DNA from 3 places in the Bacillus sp. GW821-FHT01G09 genome. Region 2 is predicted to be linked to each of the others. Evidence: predicted binding sites of a transcription regulator. Region 2 holds the regulator's gene; each other region holds the start of a gene.

Region 1 (4,985 bases), on a different contig from region 2:
TTCAAGTGATTCCCATGCTTTGACGGCGACCTTTCCATTCGAAGTGGATGATAGGGTTAAAATCGCTTCTGCTGCCTGCTTTGCTTCACTTATATTTGGACATCCCTTTGCGACACTGTCCGAGGTGATTTCTCCCAATCTCTGTTTGAGTGATTCATATTCATCGGCTATTGACCAGCTCATCCCTTTTGTTCCGCTCGGCTTTAAAGCAACGTTCGGACCAAGTGCAGTCATTTTATGAAAAATGTGTTTGTAATCCCGTTCAACGACTTGGATGTTCGGCATCGTTTTTCCCGGAATGGCTTCACATTCGCCTTTGCTCCAGTCATTGATTTTGCCGAATGGCTGGGCCAATTCCTGCATGGTGTCGTGGAGGAGCGGCGTCGCAACCACTTCTTTCACGGGCTCCATATCGACTTCTTCTGCCAGATCGGAAACGGCTTTTGACAGCGCCTTGAAAATATCCCAGTCTGACTTCGATTCCCACGGAGCCGAGATCGCAGGAGCAAAAGGATGAATGAACGGGTGCATATCCGTGCTGCTGAGATCGTGTTTTTCATACCATGTCGCCGCCGGCAGCACGATATCGGAATACAGCGCCGTACCGGCCATTCGGAAGTCAAGATTGATTAACAAGTCGAGCTTTCCTTCCGGCGCCTGCTCCCGCCATTTGATTTCTTCAGGGCGGATGCTGTCGCTGTCGTCATTCATCAAGCCGTTCGTCGTCCCTAACAAATGCTTGAGAAAATATTCATGCCCTTTTCCTGAGCTTGAGATCAGATTTGCCCGCCATACGAAGAGATTTCTTGGGAAATTCACTTCATTGTCAGGATCTTCAATCGCGAATTTCAGTTTTCTCTTTTGGAGCTGTGAGGCCACGTACGCACCAACGTCTTCAGGTGTTGCTGCCCCTGCTTTTTCAGCTTCTTTATACAGATCGATGCCATTTTGATTGAAAGTCGGGTAAGACGGAAGCCACCCCAGCCGCGCGGCCAGCACATTGTAATCAGCGTGGTGCTTGTAGCGGGATGACGCAGCAATCGGTGATGCCAAATCACTGATCGGCTGGTCCTCATAACGCCACTGATCTGTCGCAAAGTAGAAAAATGAGGTGCCATTTTGCAGCTTGGGCACGCCTTCCCAGTCCTTTGCAGTTGCAATCGTCTGCCACCCTTCAGCAGGTCGGAGCTTTTCCTGCCCCACATAATGGGCCCAGCCTCCGCCGTTTACGCCTTGGGCGCCTACAAGTAAAACAAGATTTAACACCGCTCGGTAGATCGTGTCGGAGTTGAACCAGTGGTTAATGCCGGCCCCTACGATAATCATGGACCGGCCGTCTGTATCGATCGCATTTTGGGCAAACTCTCTGGCAATCTTAACGACAGCTTCTTTTTTGATTCCTGTCATTTGTTCCTGCCAGGCAGGCGTAAACGGCTCAGGATCATCATAGGAGACAGCCGATCGTTCGCCGATGCCCCGGTTCACGCCGTAGTTAGCCAGTATCAAGTCAAACACGGTCGTGATGTACGTTTCTTCACCGTTCAGGTTCATTTTTTTAATAGGAAGATCCCGCTCGAGCACTTTGTTTCCGTCATTTGAAAAATACGGGATGCGCACCGTGCCGATCTCGTCCTCTATTCCCAGAACAGAGAGACGGGGTTCAATCGGTTCCCCGGTTTCTTCATCAATCATGTGCAGGTTCCATTTCTGCTGCCCGTCCCAGCGCGAGCCCATTGTCCCTTGGGGTATGGCAAATGAACTTGTCTGTTCATCCCAAACCGCAGGCTTCCACTGATCATGCTTTGTCTGCCGCCCGATGTCCTTCGCATGCAGAAACCGTCCCGCTGTGTATACGCCATTTTCTTTTGACAGAGTGACGAGAAATGGAAAATCAGTGTATTGCTTCGCGTACTCAATAAAACGTTCAGTTTCTTGGTTCACGTAAAATTCCTGCAGAATAACGTGACCCATCGCCATCGCAAGCGCCCCGTCAGTCCCTTGGCGAATACTCAGCCAGTCATCCGCGAACTTTGAGGATTCCGCAAAATCTGGACTGATCGAAATGACCTTAGCGCCTTTATAGCGGGCCTCCGCCAAAAAATGCGCGTCAGGCGTTCTCGTTAACGGAACGTTGGAGCCCCATGTGATAATATAGCCGGAATTGTACCAATCACTGCTTTCCGGAACGTCCGTCTGGTCACCCCAAATTTGCGGGGATGCTGGAGGAAGATCCGCATACCAGTCATAAAAACTGAGCATAGGGCCTCCGATTAACGACATAAACCGGGAGCCTGATGCGTGGCTGATCATGGACATGGCCGGAATCGGAGAAAAACCGACGTTTCGGTCAGGCCCGTATTTCATCACTGTATACAGCAGAGAGGCTGAAATCAGCTTCAGCACCTCCGGCCATTCAGCGCGCACAAAACCGCCTTTCCCTCTCGCCTGTTTATAGGACTTCGCTTTTTCAGGGTTTTCGACGATCGATTTCCAGGCTTCCAATGGATTTTGATGCGTCTGCAATGCCTCCCGCCACAAATTGATCAGCACACCGCGCACGTATGGATATTTCACACGGAGCGGGCTGTAGATATACCATGAAAAACTGGCCCCCCGCGGGCAGCCTCTCGGTTCAAAATCAGGCATATCCGGGCCTGTTGATGGATAATTCAAATTTTGCCCTTCCCACGTGACAATTCCGTTTTTCACATAAATATTCCAGCTGCAAGACCCTGTACAGTTGACGCCGTGGGTGGAGCGAACGACTTTGTCGTACTGCCATCTGTTTCTGTATACATTCTCCCAATCGCGATCCTCGCGGGTAGTTTGGCTATGTTTATTTGAATGGTGTTCGATAGGAGAGAAATAATTCAATCTCCTAAACAACGGACTCATTTTCTTTTTCTTCATGAGAGTTCACTCCTTCCGAGTCAGGTGATGCTAAGTTCACTATAAACAGAGACAGCGTGTTTCCTTGTGAACTATGTCACACACTCTGCTTTTTTCACAAAATGTTCACACAAAGGAGAAGGAAGGCTGCGTTCAGGCAGGACGCTTGGGTTATTAGCTGCCTTTTATTCAAAGATCAAAAAAACCGGCTCTATTTAAGAACCGGGCTCAGCGTTTTCATCCTGTGATGTATACAGATACCGCAAAAATAATTGATAGGAACAAAAAACATTTTGCTGAAGCATAGCCAAAAAGTTCATTTGCAGCTGCGGATGATAAGACATCATTTTCTTAAATATGTAATATGGGATATTGAGAATCAGAATGTCTGAAGTGGCATTGACTGAGATAAAGGGCGATAAATAAAGCCCGCCTTTTTCATCAATCGGAAACACATCGCCTTTTTCCCACAGCGCAACGGTTTTCGACCCTTCAGGGAGCCTTGTGTCCATAAAACGGACACTGCCTTTTAATACAATATAAACAGATTGAGAATGAAGAAAAGATGGAGACTGATCACATGAGCCGCGGATAAACGTGCCGTTTTTCAGCAAGGTTTCGACAATGGATAGAGGCACTTCATTAAACATAGGAAGTTGTTTCAGAAATAATAAATAGTCACACTGATTCATAGGAAAACCTCCTGTGCTAAGGATAGCTTTAGTGTAGCTCGATCGAGCCTGTACAGCAGTGATGTATTTCACAGCCTGTATGATGAATGTCACTTATCAGGAGGGTGACTGCATTTATAATGAAAGAAAAAAGGAGGATTTCGATGAAGGCGCTGATTTCGAAGCAGCACGGCGCGTGGGCGATGCTGCTGATCCCATTTTTACTCGGCATGGTCAAGGGAGGCCCCGTTATTTGGCATATTCCGCTCTTCCTTGGCTGGCTTTTCCTATACTTAGCGGTTTATCCCGTTACGCTTGCCTTAAAAAAGAAACAAAGCAAACCATATCAAAAGTGGATGTGTTATTACGGTTTTCCCGCCTGCTGCTTTTTGATGATCTCGGTCTTTCATAAGCCGCCTCTCATCTGGGTGGGCGTTTCTTTACTGCCGCTGTTTCTCATACATATGTATTTTGCCCGCAGAAAAAACGAACGAGCCTTATTGAATGATGTTGCAGGTGTCTTGTTCTTTTGTTCGGGCGGGTTTGCGAGCTGCTGGCTGGGGATGGGAACCCTTGACGGCTGGGCTTGGTTTATTTTCTTGCAGTCTGCTTTATTTTTTATCGGGAGTTCCTTTTATGTGAAATCGGTGATTCGTGAAAGAAAGAACAGGGCATTTGCATACTGGTCATGGGGGTATCACCTGCTGCTCCCCTTTTTATCCGCTCTTTTCGGAGCAGGATGGGCGTTTCTCGCTTTTATCCCGAGCAGCTTGCGGGCATGGTTTTTTCATGGAAGGGATTGGCCCGTGAAAACGATTGGCATTCTGGAAATCGTGAATGCCTGCTTCTTTCTTGCCGTCATGTGCCTGTTTATCACAAGGTAAAAAAACAAGGACATCACTGTCCTTGTTTTTTCAGTCAATATTGCAAATCTCCAGCGGGCAATTTTCACACTCAATCTCACATCGTAAATAGTCCCGCTTGTGCAAAATAATTTTTCCGGATTCGTCTATCGAAATAACCCCTTTTTTGCGGAGATCTCCGAGCATACGATTGACGCTTTCCCGTGCAGCCGCGCAAAACTTTGCCAAATCCTGATTTGTCAGGACAATGTTAATCAGAATGCCGTCGCTTCGCTCCACTCCGTAGCTGTTTGATAAGCGGATAAGGGTAGAATAGAGCGCCCCCTTTTTGCCATGAAGAAGCAGATCCCTGATTTTGGACTGAATCTTCCGGAGGTGCGTGCTCATCCATTTCATGAACTCAAATGTCAAAGCGCCGTTTTGGATTAATTCTTTTTCCAGCTTATTTTTATTAATGACGAGCACCTCGCCATCCTCTAGCACTTTTGCACTGAGCATATACCTTGGTTCTTCAGTGAAAAGTGTTAATTCACCGACGATATCATGCTTTTGGCAGATTCTA
Region 2 (4,985 bases):
CTGCTGAAGACGGTCGTAGGTTTTCATGATGCTTTCTAATTCACCCGGGTCAGCTGCCGCCATTTTTTCTTCCATAGCCCGCATTTCCTTTTCCATTGCTTTTAAGTGGTCAAAAACAGTCAGCAGCTCTTCTTTTATGGTAAGCTTAGAATCCAAGCCAGTATGCTGGGCGAGATATCCCATTGTAATATCTTTCGGTTTAATAATTTCGCCCTTTTCATACGAAAGCTGGCCTGCGATAATTTTAAGGAGCGTGGATTTTCCGGCGCCATTTCTTCCTACAATGGCGATGCGATCACGATTTCTGACTTCCAGCTTTATATTGTTTAAAATAGTATCAGCACCAAATGATTTGGACAGCTGATTAACTTGTAAGATCATCATATTATTTCACCTCTGCTATAATAAGTTAAGTGTAGCTTATGAACCAGAAGTCAGCAAACAATACATTGGCCATATAAGACATAGAGAAGAAAATAGTGTATGATCTGTTTAAGGAGCGTTTTAATATGAATGGATTTTCTCATTTTAATGAACAGGGCAGAGCCCAGATGGTGGATATCAGCGAAAAATCTTCGACTGTCCGTACTGCGGCGGCTGTTTCAAGCGTACACATGAAGAATGAAGTGTACGAGAAAATACAAAGTCACGATATCGGCAAAGGAGATGTACTGGCTGTCGCACAGGTGGCAGGCATTATGGCCGCAAAGCAAACGTCGAATATCATTCCGATGTGCCATCCGCTTTCATTGAGCGGGGTAGATATATCGTTTGACTGGAAAATAAAAGAAGCAGAAGTTATACTTCATATAAAAGCACAGGTCAAAACGAAAGGGAGTACAGGTGTGGAAATGGAAGCGCTCACTTCTGCATCGGTGTGCGCTCTTACCGTTTACGATATGTGCAAGGCCCTTGATAAGGGGATGGTCATCGGCCCTACTTTCTTGCTGGAGAAGACAGGCGGGAAAAACGGTGACTTTAAAAGAGAACTATCCGAGTATAATTTGGAGGACCAAAAATGAATAAGGATCAATCAAAAATTCCGCAGGCGACGGCGAAACGGCTGCCGCTTTACTATCGCTTTTTAAAGAATCTGCATGCGTCAGGAAAACAGCGTGTATCATCCGCTGAACTCAGTGATGCCGTAAAGGTTGATTCTGCCACGATTCGGAGGGATTTTTCCTATTTTGGAGCTCTTGGCAAAAAAGGATACGGATATAATGTGGATTATTTGCTGTCTTTTTTCCGGAAAACGCTTGATCAGGATGAGATGACAGACGTCATCTTGATTGGTGTCGGGAACTTGGGAACGGCATTTCTTCACTATAATTTCACAAAAAATAATAACACAAAAATTTCTATGGCTTTTGATATAAATGAGAGTAAAATAGGAACTGAGGTAGGCGGCGTGCCCGTCTATAACCTTGATGACCTTGAACAACACGTAAAAGATGAATCAGTTGCCATTCTTACAGTGCCTGCAGTTGCCGCTCAATCCATTACAGACAGATTGGTCGCATTAGGAATCAAGGGAATCCTTAATTTTACGCCGGCCCGTTTGAATGTGCCGGAACACATTCGAATTCATCATATAGATTTAGCAGTTGAGCTTCAGTCACTTGTTTATTTTTTGAAGCATTACTCAGTTTTAGAGGAAATCGAATAGAGGGAAAGGAGGAGCCCAAATATGCCGATCGGTCCTGGAAGCCTTGCTGTTATCGCAATCGTTGCTCTGATTATCTTCGGTCCCAAAAAGCTGCCTGAATTGGGGAAAGCAGCGGGAGACACACTTCGTGAATTCAAAAACGCTACAAAAGGATTAACGAGTGATGAAGAGGAAAAAAAGAAAGAAGATCAGTAAGTTAGGATGACACGAATGAAAGTGAATCAAATGTCGCTGCTGGAGCATATTGCTGAGCTTCGAAAACGGTTGCTGATTGTAGCGCTGGCGTTTGTCGTTTTCTTTATTGCTGGATTTTTTTTAGCAAAGCCGATTATTGTGTATCTGCAAGAAACAGATGAAGCGAAGCAGCTTACGCTTAACGCGTTTAACCTGACAGACCCGCTTTATGTGTTTATGCAGTTTGCGTTTATCATCGGCATAGTCCTGACCTCGCCGGTTATTCTTTATCAGCTTTGGGCTTTTGTGAGTCCGGGTCTCTATGAGAAAGAGCGCAAAGTAACGCTCAGCTACATTCCGATCTCTATTTTGCTGTTTTTAGCGGGCTTATCTTTTTCATATTATATTTTATTTCCTTTTGTTGTTGATTTTATGAAGCGGATTTCTCAGGACTTGAATGTCAATCAGGTGATCGGAATTAATGAATATTTTCATTTTCTTCTGCAGCTGACGATTCCGTTTGGACTGCTGTTCCAAATGCCGGTCATCCTCATGTTTTTGACCAGGCTCGGAATTGTGACACCGATGTTCTTGGCGAAAATCAGAAAGTATGCGTATTTTACGCTGCTGGTGATCGCAGCCCTGATTACACCGCCTGAGCTTCTGTCCCATATGATGGTCACAGTCCCGCTTTTGATTTTATATGAAATCAGTATCCTTATATCGAAGGCCGCTTATCGGAAAGCACAGAAAAGCAGTGCTGCCGATCAGGACGTGTCTTTGGGGCAATAATAAAAAATCCATTTCTCATGAGAGAAATGGATTCAGCGTGTTGACAACCCCCCGCATTCGTTGTCAAGCCTGTGCGTTGGTGCTCACGAATGAAAACATTCGCTCCGCTCCAATGCCCGCCTTTCCTAGACTTCAAGGGTTTTCAATCACGCAGAAAATGACAAAATCCTAAAACGAAAGCCGTTTTAGGATTTAATTTGAATCCATTTCTCATTCAGAAATGGATTTTCTTTATTTTTGGTTCTTTTTGATTTTAAATGAAAAGGCGAACATCTTAAAAGAAATGCTGATGTTGTAAGCGGCGAACACCATCAGCAGGATGGAGTAAAATGACCACATGCTGCCTGGCGAGCTTGCGGCAAGATAAGTAAAGATGCACCCTACGGCAAAGTAGATCATTCCCCAAACTACCGGGTTTCTCATAAAAATAATCCTCCAATAATCAATTGCATTTGTGTGCTCTGCTGTTCAAGGTAATTCCGAACAGGCTCAAGCTGCATGATGACGACGAATGTATTCATCATTAAATGGGCGAAAATCGGCACCCATATCCGTTTTGTTCTGGCATATAAAAAGGCAAAGGTAAAGCCCATTGCTGTATATAGAAGAAGATGCTTCAAATCAGCGTGAACAATACCGAAAATAACCGAGCTGATCAGTCCTGCAAAAAAGAAATTCGTTTTTTCGTACAGCGCGCCGAAAATGATTTTTCTGAAGATGATTTCTTCTAATATAGGCCCGACGATGGAAGAAACGATAATCATGAGCGGGACTGCCTGAATGACATCCAGAATCGCTTGTGTATTTTCTGATTCTCTCCCGATGCCAAAAACATAATATTCAATAGAGCCTGCTATTCCTTGAGAGAAAAGGGCAATGAAAAAACCGGCTATCGCCCAAAGGATAGAAAGTCCGATTGAGTCCTTCTGTCCGTTTCGCAGCGTTTCTTTCGGAACGGTTCTCAGAATGAGCAGAACAACAACGAGACAGGCGATAAAGCTGATAACGGACCATAATCCTTGTGCATGCAGCATATTTTCATCTGTAGGCTGTCCTCCGGCATAACCGAATTTAAATAACAAGGGAATCGCGATTAATGCGGAAAACTGCATGATGATATATGTCAAAATAATAAACCAATACTGTTTTCTCAAATGGTATGTACTCCTTTGTTAAGTGGGTTTCGTTCATCTACAGCTATTGTAACATAATCGGTACGGGGGTGAAAAAGCTAACGGAAAAGGGAGCGGAAAAGAATGATGTAAGCGTGAAAAATTTTTTATCTTATCACTTGAAATTGGAAGGGAGATTCTTTATTATAAGAATTGTGTTAGCACTCTTTAGTGCTGAGTGCTAAAATTACATATTCATACTATTGAGGAGGTTATTACATTGTTAAAGCCATTAGGTGATCGCGTTGTCATTGAACTCGTAGAATCTGAAGAAAAAACTGCCAGCGGAATTGTGTTGCCGGATTCTGCAAAAGAAAAACCGCAAGAAGGCAAAATCGTGGCAGCTGGTTCAGGTCGCGTGTTAGAAAGCGGAGAGCGCGTTGCTTTAGAAGTAAAAGAGGGCGACCGCATTATCTTCTCAAAATACGCAGGTACTGAAGTGAAATACGAAGGTACTGAATACTTAATCTTACGTGAAAGCGACATTTTAGCTGTTATTGGCTAATTCTTAAATAAACAATACTTAAAACATTTGAGGAGGTCTTGTAAACATGGCAAAAGAAATTAAGTTTAGTGAAGAAGCTCGCCGCGCAATGCTTCGCGGTGTCGATGCACTTGCTGATGCTGTTAAAGTAACTTTAGGACCAAAAGGACGCAACGTGGTTCTAGAGAAAAAATTCGGTTCTCCGTTAATCACAAATGACGGTGTAACAATCGCTAAAGAAATCGAGCTAGAAGACGCGTTTGAAAACATGGGTGCTAAGCTTGTTGCTGAAGTAGCCAGCAAAACAAACGACGTTGCCGGTGACGGTACAACAACTGCAACAGTTCTTGCGCAAGCAATGATCCGTGAAGGCCTTAAAAACGTAACAGCAGGCGCTAACCCTGTAGGCGTGCGTAAAGGGATGGAACAAGCTGTAGCGGTTGCGATCGAAAACTTAAAAGAAATTTCTAAGCCAATCGAAGGCAAAGAGTCTATCGCTCAGGTTGCTGCGATCTCTGCTGCTGATGAGGAAGTCGGAAGCCTTATCGCTGAAGCAATGGAGCGCGTAGGAAACGACGGCGTTATCACAATCGAAGAGTCTAAAGGCTTCACAACTGAGCTTGAAGTTGTTGAAGGTATGCAATTCGACCGCGGATATGCGTCTCCTTACATGGTAACTGACTCTGATAAGATGGAA
Region 3 (4,985 bases), on a different contig from region 2:
AAGAATTTAAAGAAATGTGTGCAGCCGCTGAAGAATATGGCATAAAGGTCATTGTTGACGCGGTCATCAATCATACCACCAGTGATTATGCCGCGATTTCCAATGAGGTTAAGAGTATTCCAAACTGGACACATGGAAACACACAAATTAAAAACTGGTCTGATCGATGGGATGTCACGCAGAATTCATTGCTCGGGCTGTATGACTGGAATACACAAAATACACAAGTACAGTCCTATCTGAAACGGTTCTTAGAAAGGGCATTGAATGACGGGGCAGACGGTTTTCGATTTGATGCCGCCAAACATATAGAGCTTCCGGATGATGGGAGTTACGGCAGTCAATTTTGGCCGAATATCACAAATACATCTGCAGAGTTCCAATACGGAGAAATCCTGCAGGATAGTGCCTCCAGAGATGCTGCATATGCGAATTATATGGATGTGACAGCGTCTAACTATGGGCATTCCATAAGGTCCGCTTTAAAGAATCGTAATCTGGGCGTGTCGAATATCTCCCACTATGCATCTGATGTGTCTGCGGACAAGCTAGTGACATGGGTAGAGTCGCATGATACGTATGCCAATGATGATGAAGAGTCGACATGGATGAGCGATGATGATATCCGTTTAGGCTGGGCGGTGATAGCTTCTCGTTCAGGCAGTACGCCTCTTTTCTTTTCCAGACCTGAGGGAGGCGGAAATGGTGTGAGATTCCCGGGGAAAAGCCAAATAGGCGATCGCGGGAGTGCTTTATTTGAAGATCAGGCTATCACTGCGGTCAATAGATTTCACAATGTGATGGCTGGACAGCCTGAGGAACTCTCGAACCCGAATGGAAACAACCAGATATTTATGAATCAGCGCGGCTCACATGGCGTTGTGCTGGCAAATGCAGGTTCATCCTCTGTCTCTATCAATACGGCAACAAAATTGCCTGATGGCAGGTATGACAATAAAGCTGGAGCGGGTTCATTTCAAGTGAACGATGGTAAACTGACAGGCACGATCAATGCCAGGTCTGTAGCTGTGCTTTATCCTGATGATATTGCAAAAGCGCCTCATGTTTTCCTTGAGAATTACAAAACAGGTGTAACACATTCTTTCAATGATCAACTGACGATTACCTTGCGTGCAGATGCGAATACAACAAAAGCCGTTTATCAAATCAATAATGGACCAGAGACAGCGTTTAAGGATGGAGATCAATTCACAATCGGAAAAGGAGATCCATTTGGCAAAACATACACCATCATGTTAAAAGGAACGAACAGTGATGGTGTAACGAGGACCGAGGAATACAGCTTTGTTAAAAGAGATCCAGCTTCGGCCAAAACCATCGGCTATCAAAATCCGAATCATTGGAGCCAGGTAAATGCTTATATCTATAAACATGATGGGGGCGGGGCAATTGAATTGACCGGACCTTGGCCTGGAAAACCAATGACTAAAAATGCAGATGGAATTTACACGCTGACGCTGCCTGCGGATACGGATACAACCAACGCCAAAGTGATTTTTAATAATGGCAGCGCCCAAGTGCCCGGCCAGAATCAGCCTGGCTTTGATTACGTGCAAAATGGTTTATATAATGACTCGGGCTTAAGCGGTTCTCTTCCCCATTGAGGACAATGCTAGACGGGACTTACCGAAAGAAACCATCTATGATGGTTTCTTTTTTGTTCATAAATCAGACAAAACTTTTCCCTTGCAAAAGTTTGTGAAGTGTTGCACAATATAAATGTGAAATACTTCACAAACAAAAAGACATCAAAGAGAAACATACCCTGGAAGGATGATTAATGATGAACAAACATGTAAATAAAGTAGCTTTAATCGGAGCGGGTTTTGTTGGAAGCAGTTATGCATTTGCGTTAATTAACCAAGGGATCACAGATGAGCTTGTGGTCATTGATGTAAATAAAGAAAAAGCAATGGGCGATGTGATGGATTTAAACCACGGAAAGGCGTTTGCGCCACAACCGGTCAAAACATCTTACGGAACATATGAAGACTGCAAGGATGCTGATATTGTCTGCATTTGCGCCGGAGCAAACCAAAAACCTGGTGAGACACGCCTTGAATTAGTAGAAAAGAACTTGAAGATTTTCAAAGGCATCGTTAGTGAAGTCATGGAGAGCGGATTTGACGGTATTTTCTTAATCGCGACAAATCCGGTTGATATCCTGACTTACGCAACATGGAAATTCAGCGGCCTGCCAAAAGAGCGGGTGATCGGAAGCGGCACAACACTAGATTCTGCGAGATTCCGTTTCATGCTGAGCGAATACTTTGGCGCAGCGCCTCAAAACGTGCACGCGCATATTATCGGAGAGCACGGCGACACAGAGCTTCCTGTTTGGAGCCACGCGAATGTCGGCGGTGTGCCGGTCAGTGAACTCGTTGAGAAAAACGATGCATACAAACAAGAGGAGCTGGACCAAATTGTAGATGATGTGAAAAACGCAGCTTACCATATCATTGAGAAAAAAGGCGCGACTTATTATGGGGTTGCGATGAGTCTTGCTCGCATTACAAAAGCCATTCTTCATAATGAAAACAGCATATTAACTGTCAGCACATATTTGGACGGGCAATACGGTGCAGATGACGTGTACATCGGTGTGCCGGCTGTCGTGAACCGCGGAGGGATCGCAGGTATCACTGAGCTGAACTTAAATGAGAAAGAAAAAGAACAGTTCCTTCACAGCGCCGGCGTCCTTAAAAACATTTTAAAACCTCATTTTGCAGAACAAAAAGTCAACTAACCGCAACTTTAGAGTAAAGGGCTGATTGTCAATGTGGGAGCAGTTGTATGATCCGTTTGGAAACGAGTATGTGAGCGCACTTGTGGCGCTCACTCCGATTCTCTTTTTTCTTTTGGCTTTAACTGTTTTGAAAATGAAAGGCATTCTTGCGGCATTTCTTACCCTAGCCGTCAGTTTCTTCGTCTCCGTTTGGGCATTTCATATGCCGGTTGAAAAAGCGATTTCTTCTGTTTTGTTAGGAATCGGGAGCGGGCTGTGGCCCATTGGCTACATCGTCCTGATGGCGGTGTGGCTGTATAAAATCGCAGTGAAAACCGGGAAATTTACCATTATTCGGTCCAGCATTGCCGGCATTTCGCCTGACCAACGATTACAGCTATTATTAATTGGTTTTTGTTTTAACGCGTTTTTAGAAGGCGCGGCCGGTTTTGGTGTTCCGATTGCGATTAGCGCGGCGCTGCTCGTCGAACTTGGTTTTAAACCGTTAAAAGCGGCAGCGCTCTGCTTGATTGCAAACGCCGCCTCCGGAGCCTTTGGGGCGATCGGGATTCCTGTCATCACAGGGGCGCAGATTGGTGATTTGTCTGCTCTTGAGCTGTCTCGGACATTAATGTGGACACTGCCGATGATCTCATTTTTAATACCATTCCTGCTTGTATTCTTATTAGACCGAATGAAAGGAATCAAACAGACATGGCCCGCTCTTCTGGTTGTGAGCGGTGGGTATACAGCGGTTCAGACACTGACAATGGCGGTGCTCGGGCCGGAATTAGCAAACATTTTGGCGGCCTTATTCAGCATGGGCGGGCTTGCCCTCTTCCTCCGCAAATGGCAGCCGAAAGAGATTTACCGCGAGGAAGGGGCCGGCGATGCTGGTGAGAAAAAGGCATACCGTGCCGCTGACATTGCGAAAGCGTGGTCTCCATTCTACATTTTAACTGCGGCGATCACCATCTGGAGCCTTCCAGCCTTCAAAGCGCTTTTCCAAGAAGGCGGGCTGTTATATCAATCAACGCTCCTGTTCAAAATGCCTTTTCTGCATCAGCAAATTATGAAAATGCCGCCGATTGCGCCATCTGCCATGCCGTTAGATGCAGTCTTTAAAGTTGATCTGCTGTCAGCGACTGGTACAGCGATTTTAGCGGCGGTCATCGTGACAGGGCTGTTCAGCAAAAAGTTCTCCTCTCGGGATGCCTTTGCTTCCCTGAAGGAGACAGGAAAAGAGCTGTGGGTGCCGATTATGACGATCTGCTTCGTGATGGGGTTTGCCAATCTGGCCAACTTCGCAGGGCTCAGCTCTTCAATTGGATTAGCATTGGCGAAAACAGGAGACCTGTTCCCGTTTGTCAGTCCTGTTCTTGGCTGGATTGGCGTGTTCATTACTGGTTCTGTTGTCAGCAATAACGCTTTGTTCGGTCATTTGCAGGTTGTCACCGGAGCGCAGATCGGTGCGGGTTCAGACTTGCTGTTAGCCGCAAATACGGCGGGCGGTGTCATGGCGAAACTTGTTTCTCCTCAATCTATCGCCATCGCTGCCGCAGCGGTCGGCCAAACAGGCAAGGAATCTAAACTGTTTAAAAGGACAGTGGCGTACAGCCTGATTCTGTTATTGATCATTTGTATATGGACGTTTATTCTTGCAAGATTAGGAGTGTAATAGAAAAAAGCAGTACATGCCCAGCATGTACTGCTTTTTTTATGTTAATTTGCTTTCTTTGTCATTTCGGCTGTTGTTTTCACTCTGGCTTTTCCCATAAATAAAATGGTAACCGCCGCGAGGACAATTGGAATCAAAGCGAGCAAAAAGACATACGTAATACTTGATGACATCGCGTCAATAATGCGATTCAGGATCGCATCAGGAATCTGGGAACGTGTTCCCGCTTGGAATATCTCTTGCGGGTCGCCAATTTTTTGCGTAGCACCTGATCCCGCTGAGCCTTTCATACCGCTGAAGGCGTCGCTCAGCTTGTTCGTGAATACGTTTGTTTGCACCGTTCCGAAAATGGTGACGCCTAAGGTCATGCCAAATGATCGCAAAAATGAATTTGTAGAGTTTGCCGTTCCCCGAAAGCGAGGTTCAAGATCATTCATCGATGCCGCCGGCAGCAGGGAGAAGTTAAAGCCTACACCAAAGCCTGAAATCATCATAAAGACTGTCAGCCATACCCGTGCTGTGTCAGGCGTCATATTGGAAAGAAGCAGCATGCCGATAAAG

What was found. Region 2 encodes Rex, which represses fermentation and respiration genes when NADH is low (regulators of the CRP and FNR family bind a similar motif). Its sites were predicted from a motif close to TTGTGAAATATTTCACAA; they were not measured.
Region 1: AC07VD_RS03305 (YwiC-like family protein) is a predicted target of Rex. The motif match lies at 3,638-3,655, and genes of this name have one in related genera.
Region 3: AC07VD_RS17095 (L-lactate dehydrogenase) is a predicted target of Rex. The motif match lies at 1,741-1,758, and genes of this name have one in related genera.

What each region holds. Positions count from the first base shown of each region.
Region 1 is NZ_JBWKWL010000001.1:659,648-664,632, forward strand. Features, by position in the region: gene AC07VD_RS03295 (nitrate reductase subunit alpha) at 1-2,910, opposite strand, end outside; gene arfM (Crp/Fnr family transcriptional regulator ArfM) at 3,105-3,581, opposite strand; gene AC07VD_RS03305 (YwiC-like family protein) at 3,725-4,444, shown strand; gene fnr (fumarate/nitrate reduction transcriptional regulator Fnr) at 4,475-4,985, opposite strand, start outside.
Region 2 is NZ_JBWKWL010000006.1:273,007-277,991, reverse strand. Features, by position in the region: gene AC07VD_RS19935 (ABC-F family ATP-binding cassette domain-containing protein) at 1-384, opposite strand, end outside; gene moaC (cyclic pyranopterin monophosphate synthase MoaC) at 510-1,022, shown strand; gene AC07VD_RS19925 (redox-sensing transcriptional repressor Rex) at 1,019-1,666, shown strand; gene tatAY (sec-independent protein translocase protein TatAY) at 1,688-1,861, shown strand; gene tatC (twin-arginine translocase subunit TatC) at 1,868-2,632, shown strand; gene AC07VD_RS19910 (YdiK family protein) at 2,864-3,055, opposite strand; gene AC07VD_RS19905 (CPBP family intramembrane glutamic endopeptidase) at 3,052-3,786, opposite strand; gene groES (co-chaperone GroES) at 4,025-4,309, shown strand; gene groL (chaperonin GroEL) at 4,356-4,985, shown strand, end outside.
Region 3 is NZ_JBWKWL010000005.1:140,976-145,960, forward strand. Features, by position in the region: gene amyE (alpha-amylase) at 1-1,625, shown strand, start outside; gene AC07VD_RS17095 (L-lactate dehydrogenase) at 1,802-2,767, shown strand; gene AC07VD_RS17100 (L-lactate permease) at 2,799-4,424, shown strand; gene bmr3 (multidrug efflux MFS transporter Bmr3) at 4,469-4,985, opposite strand, start outside.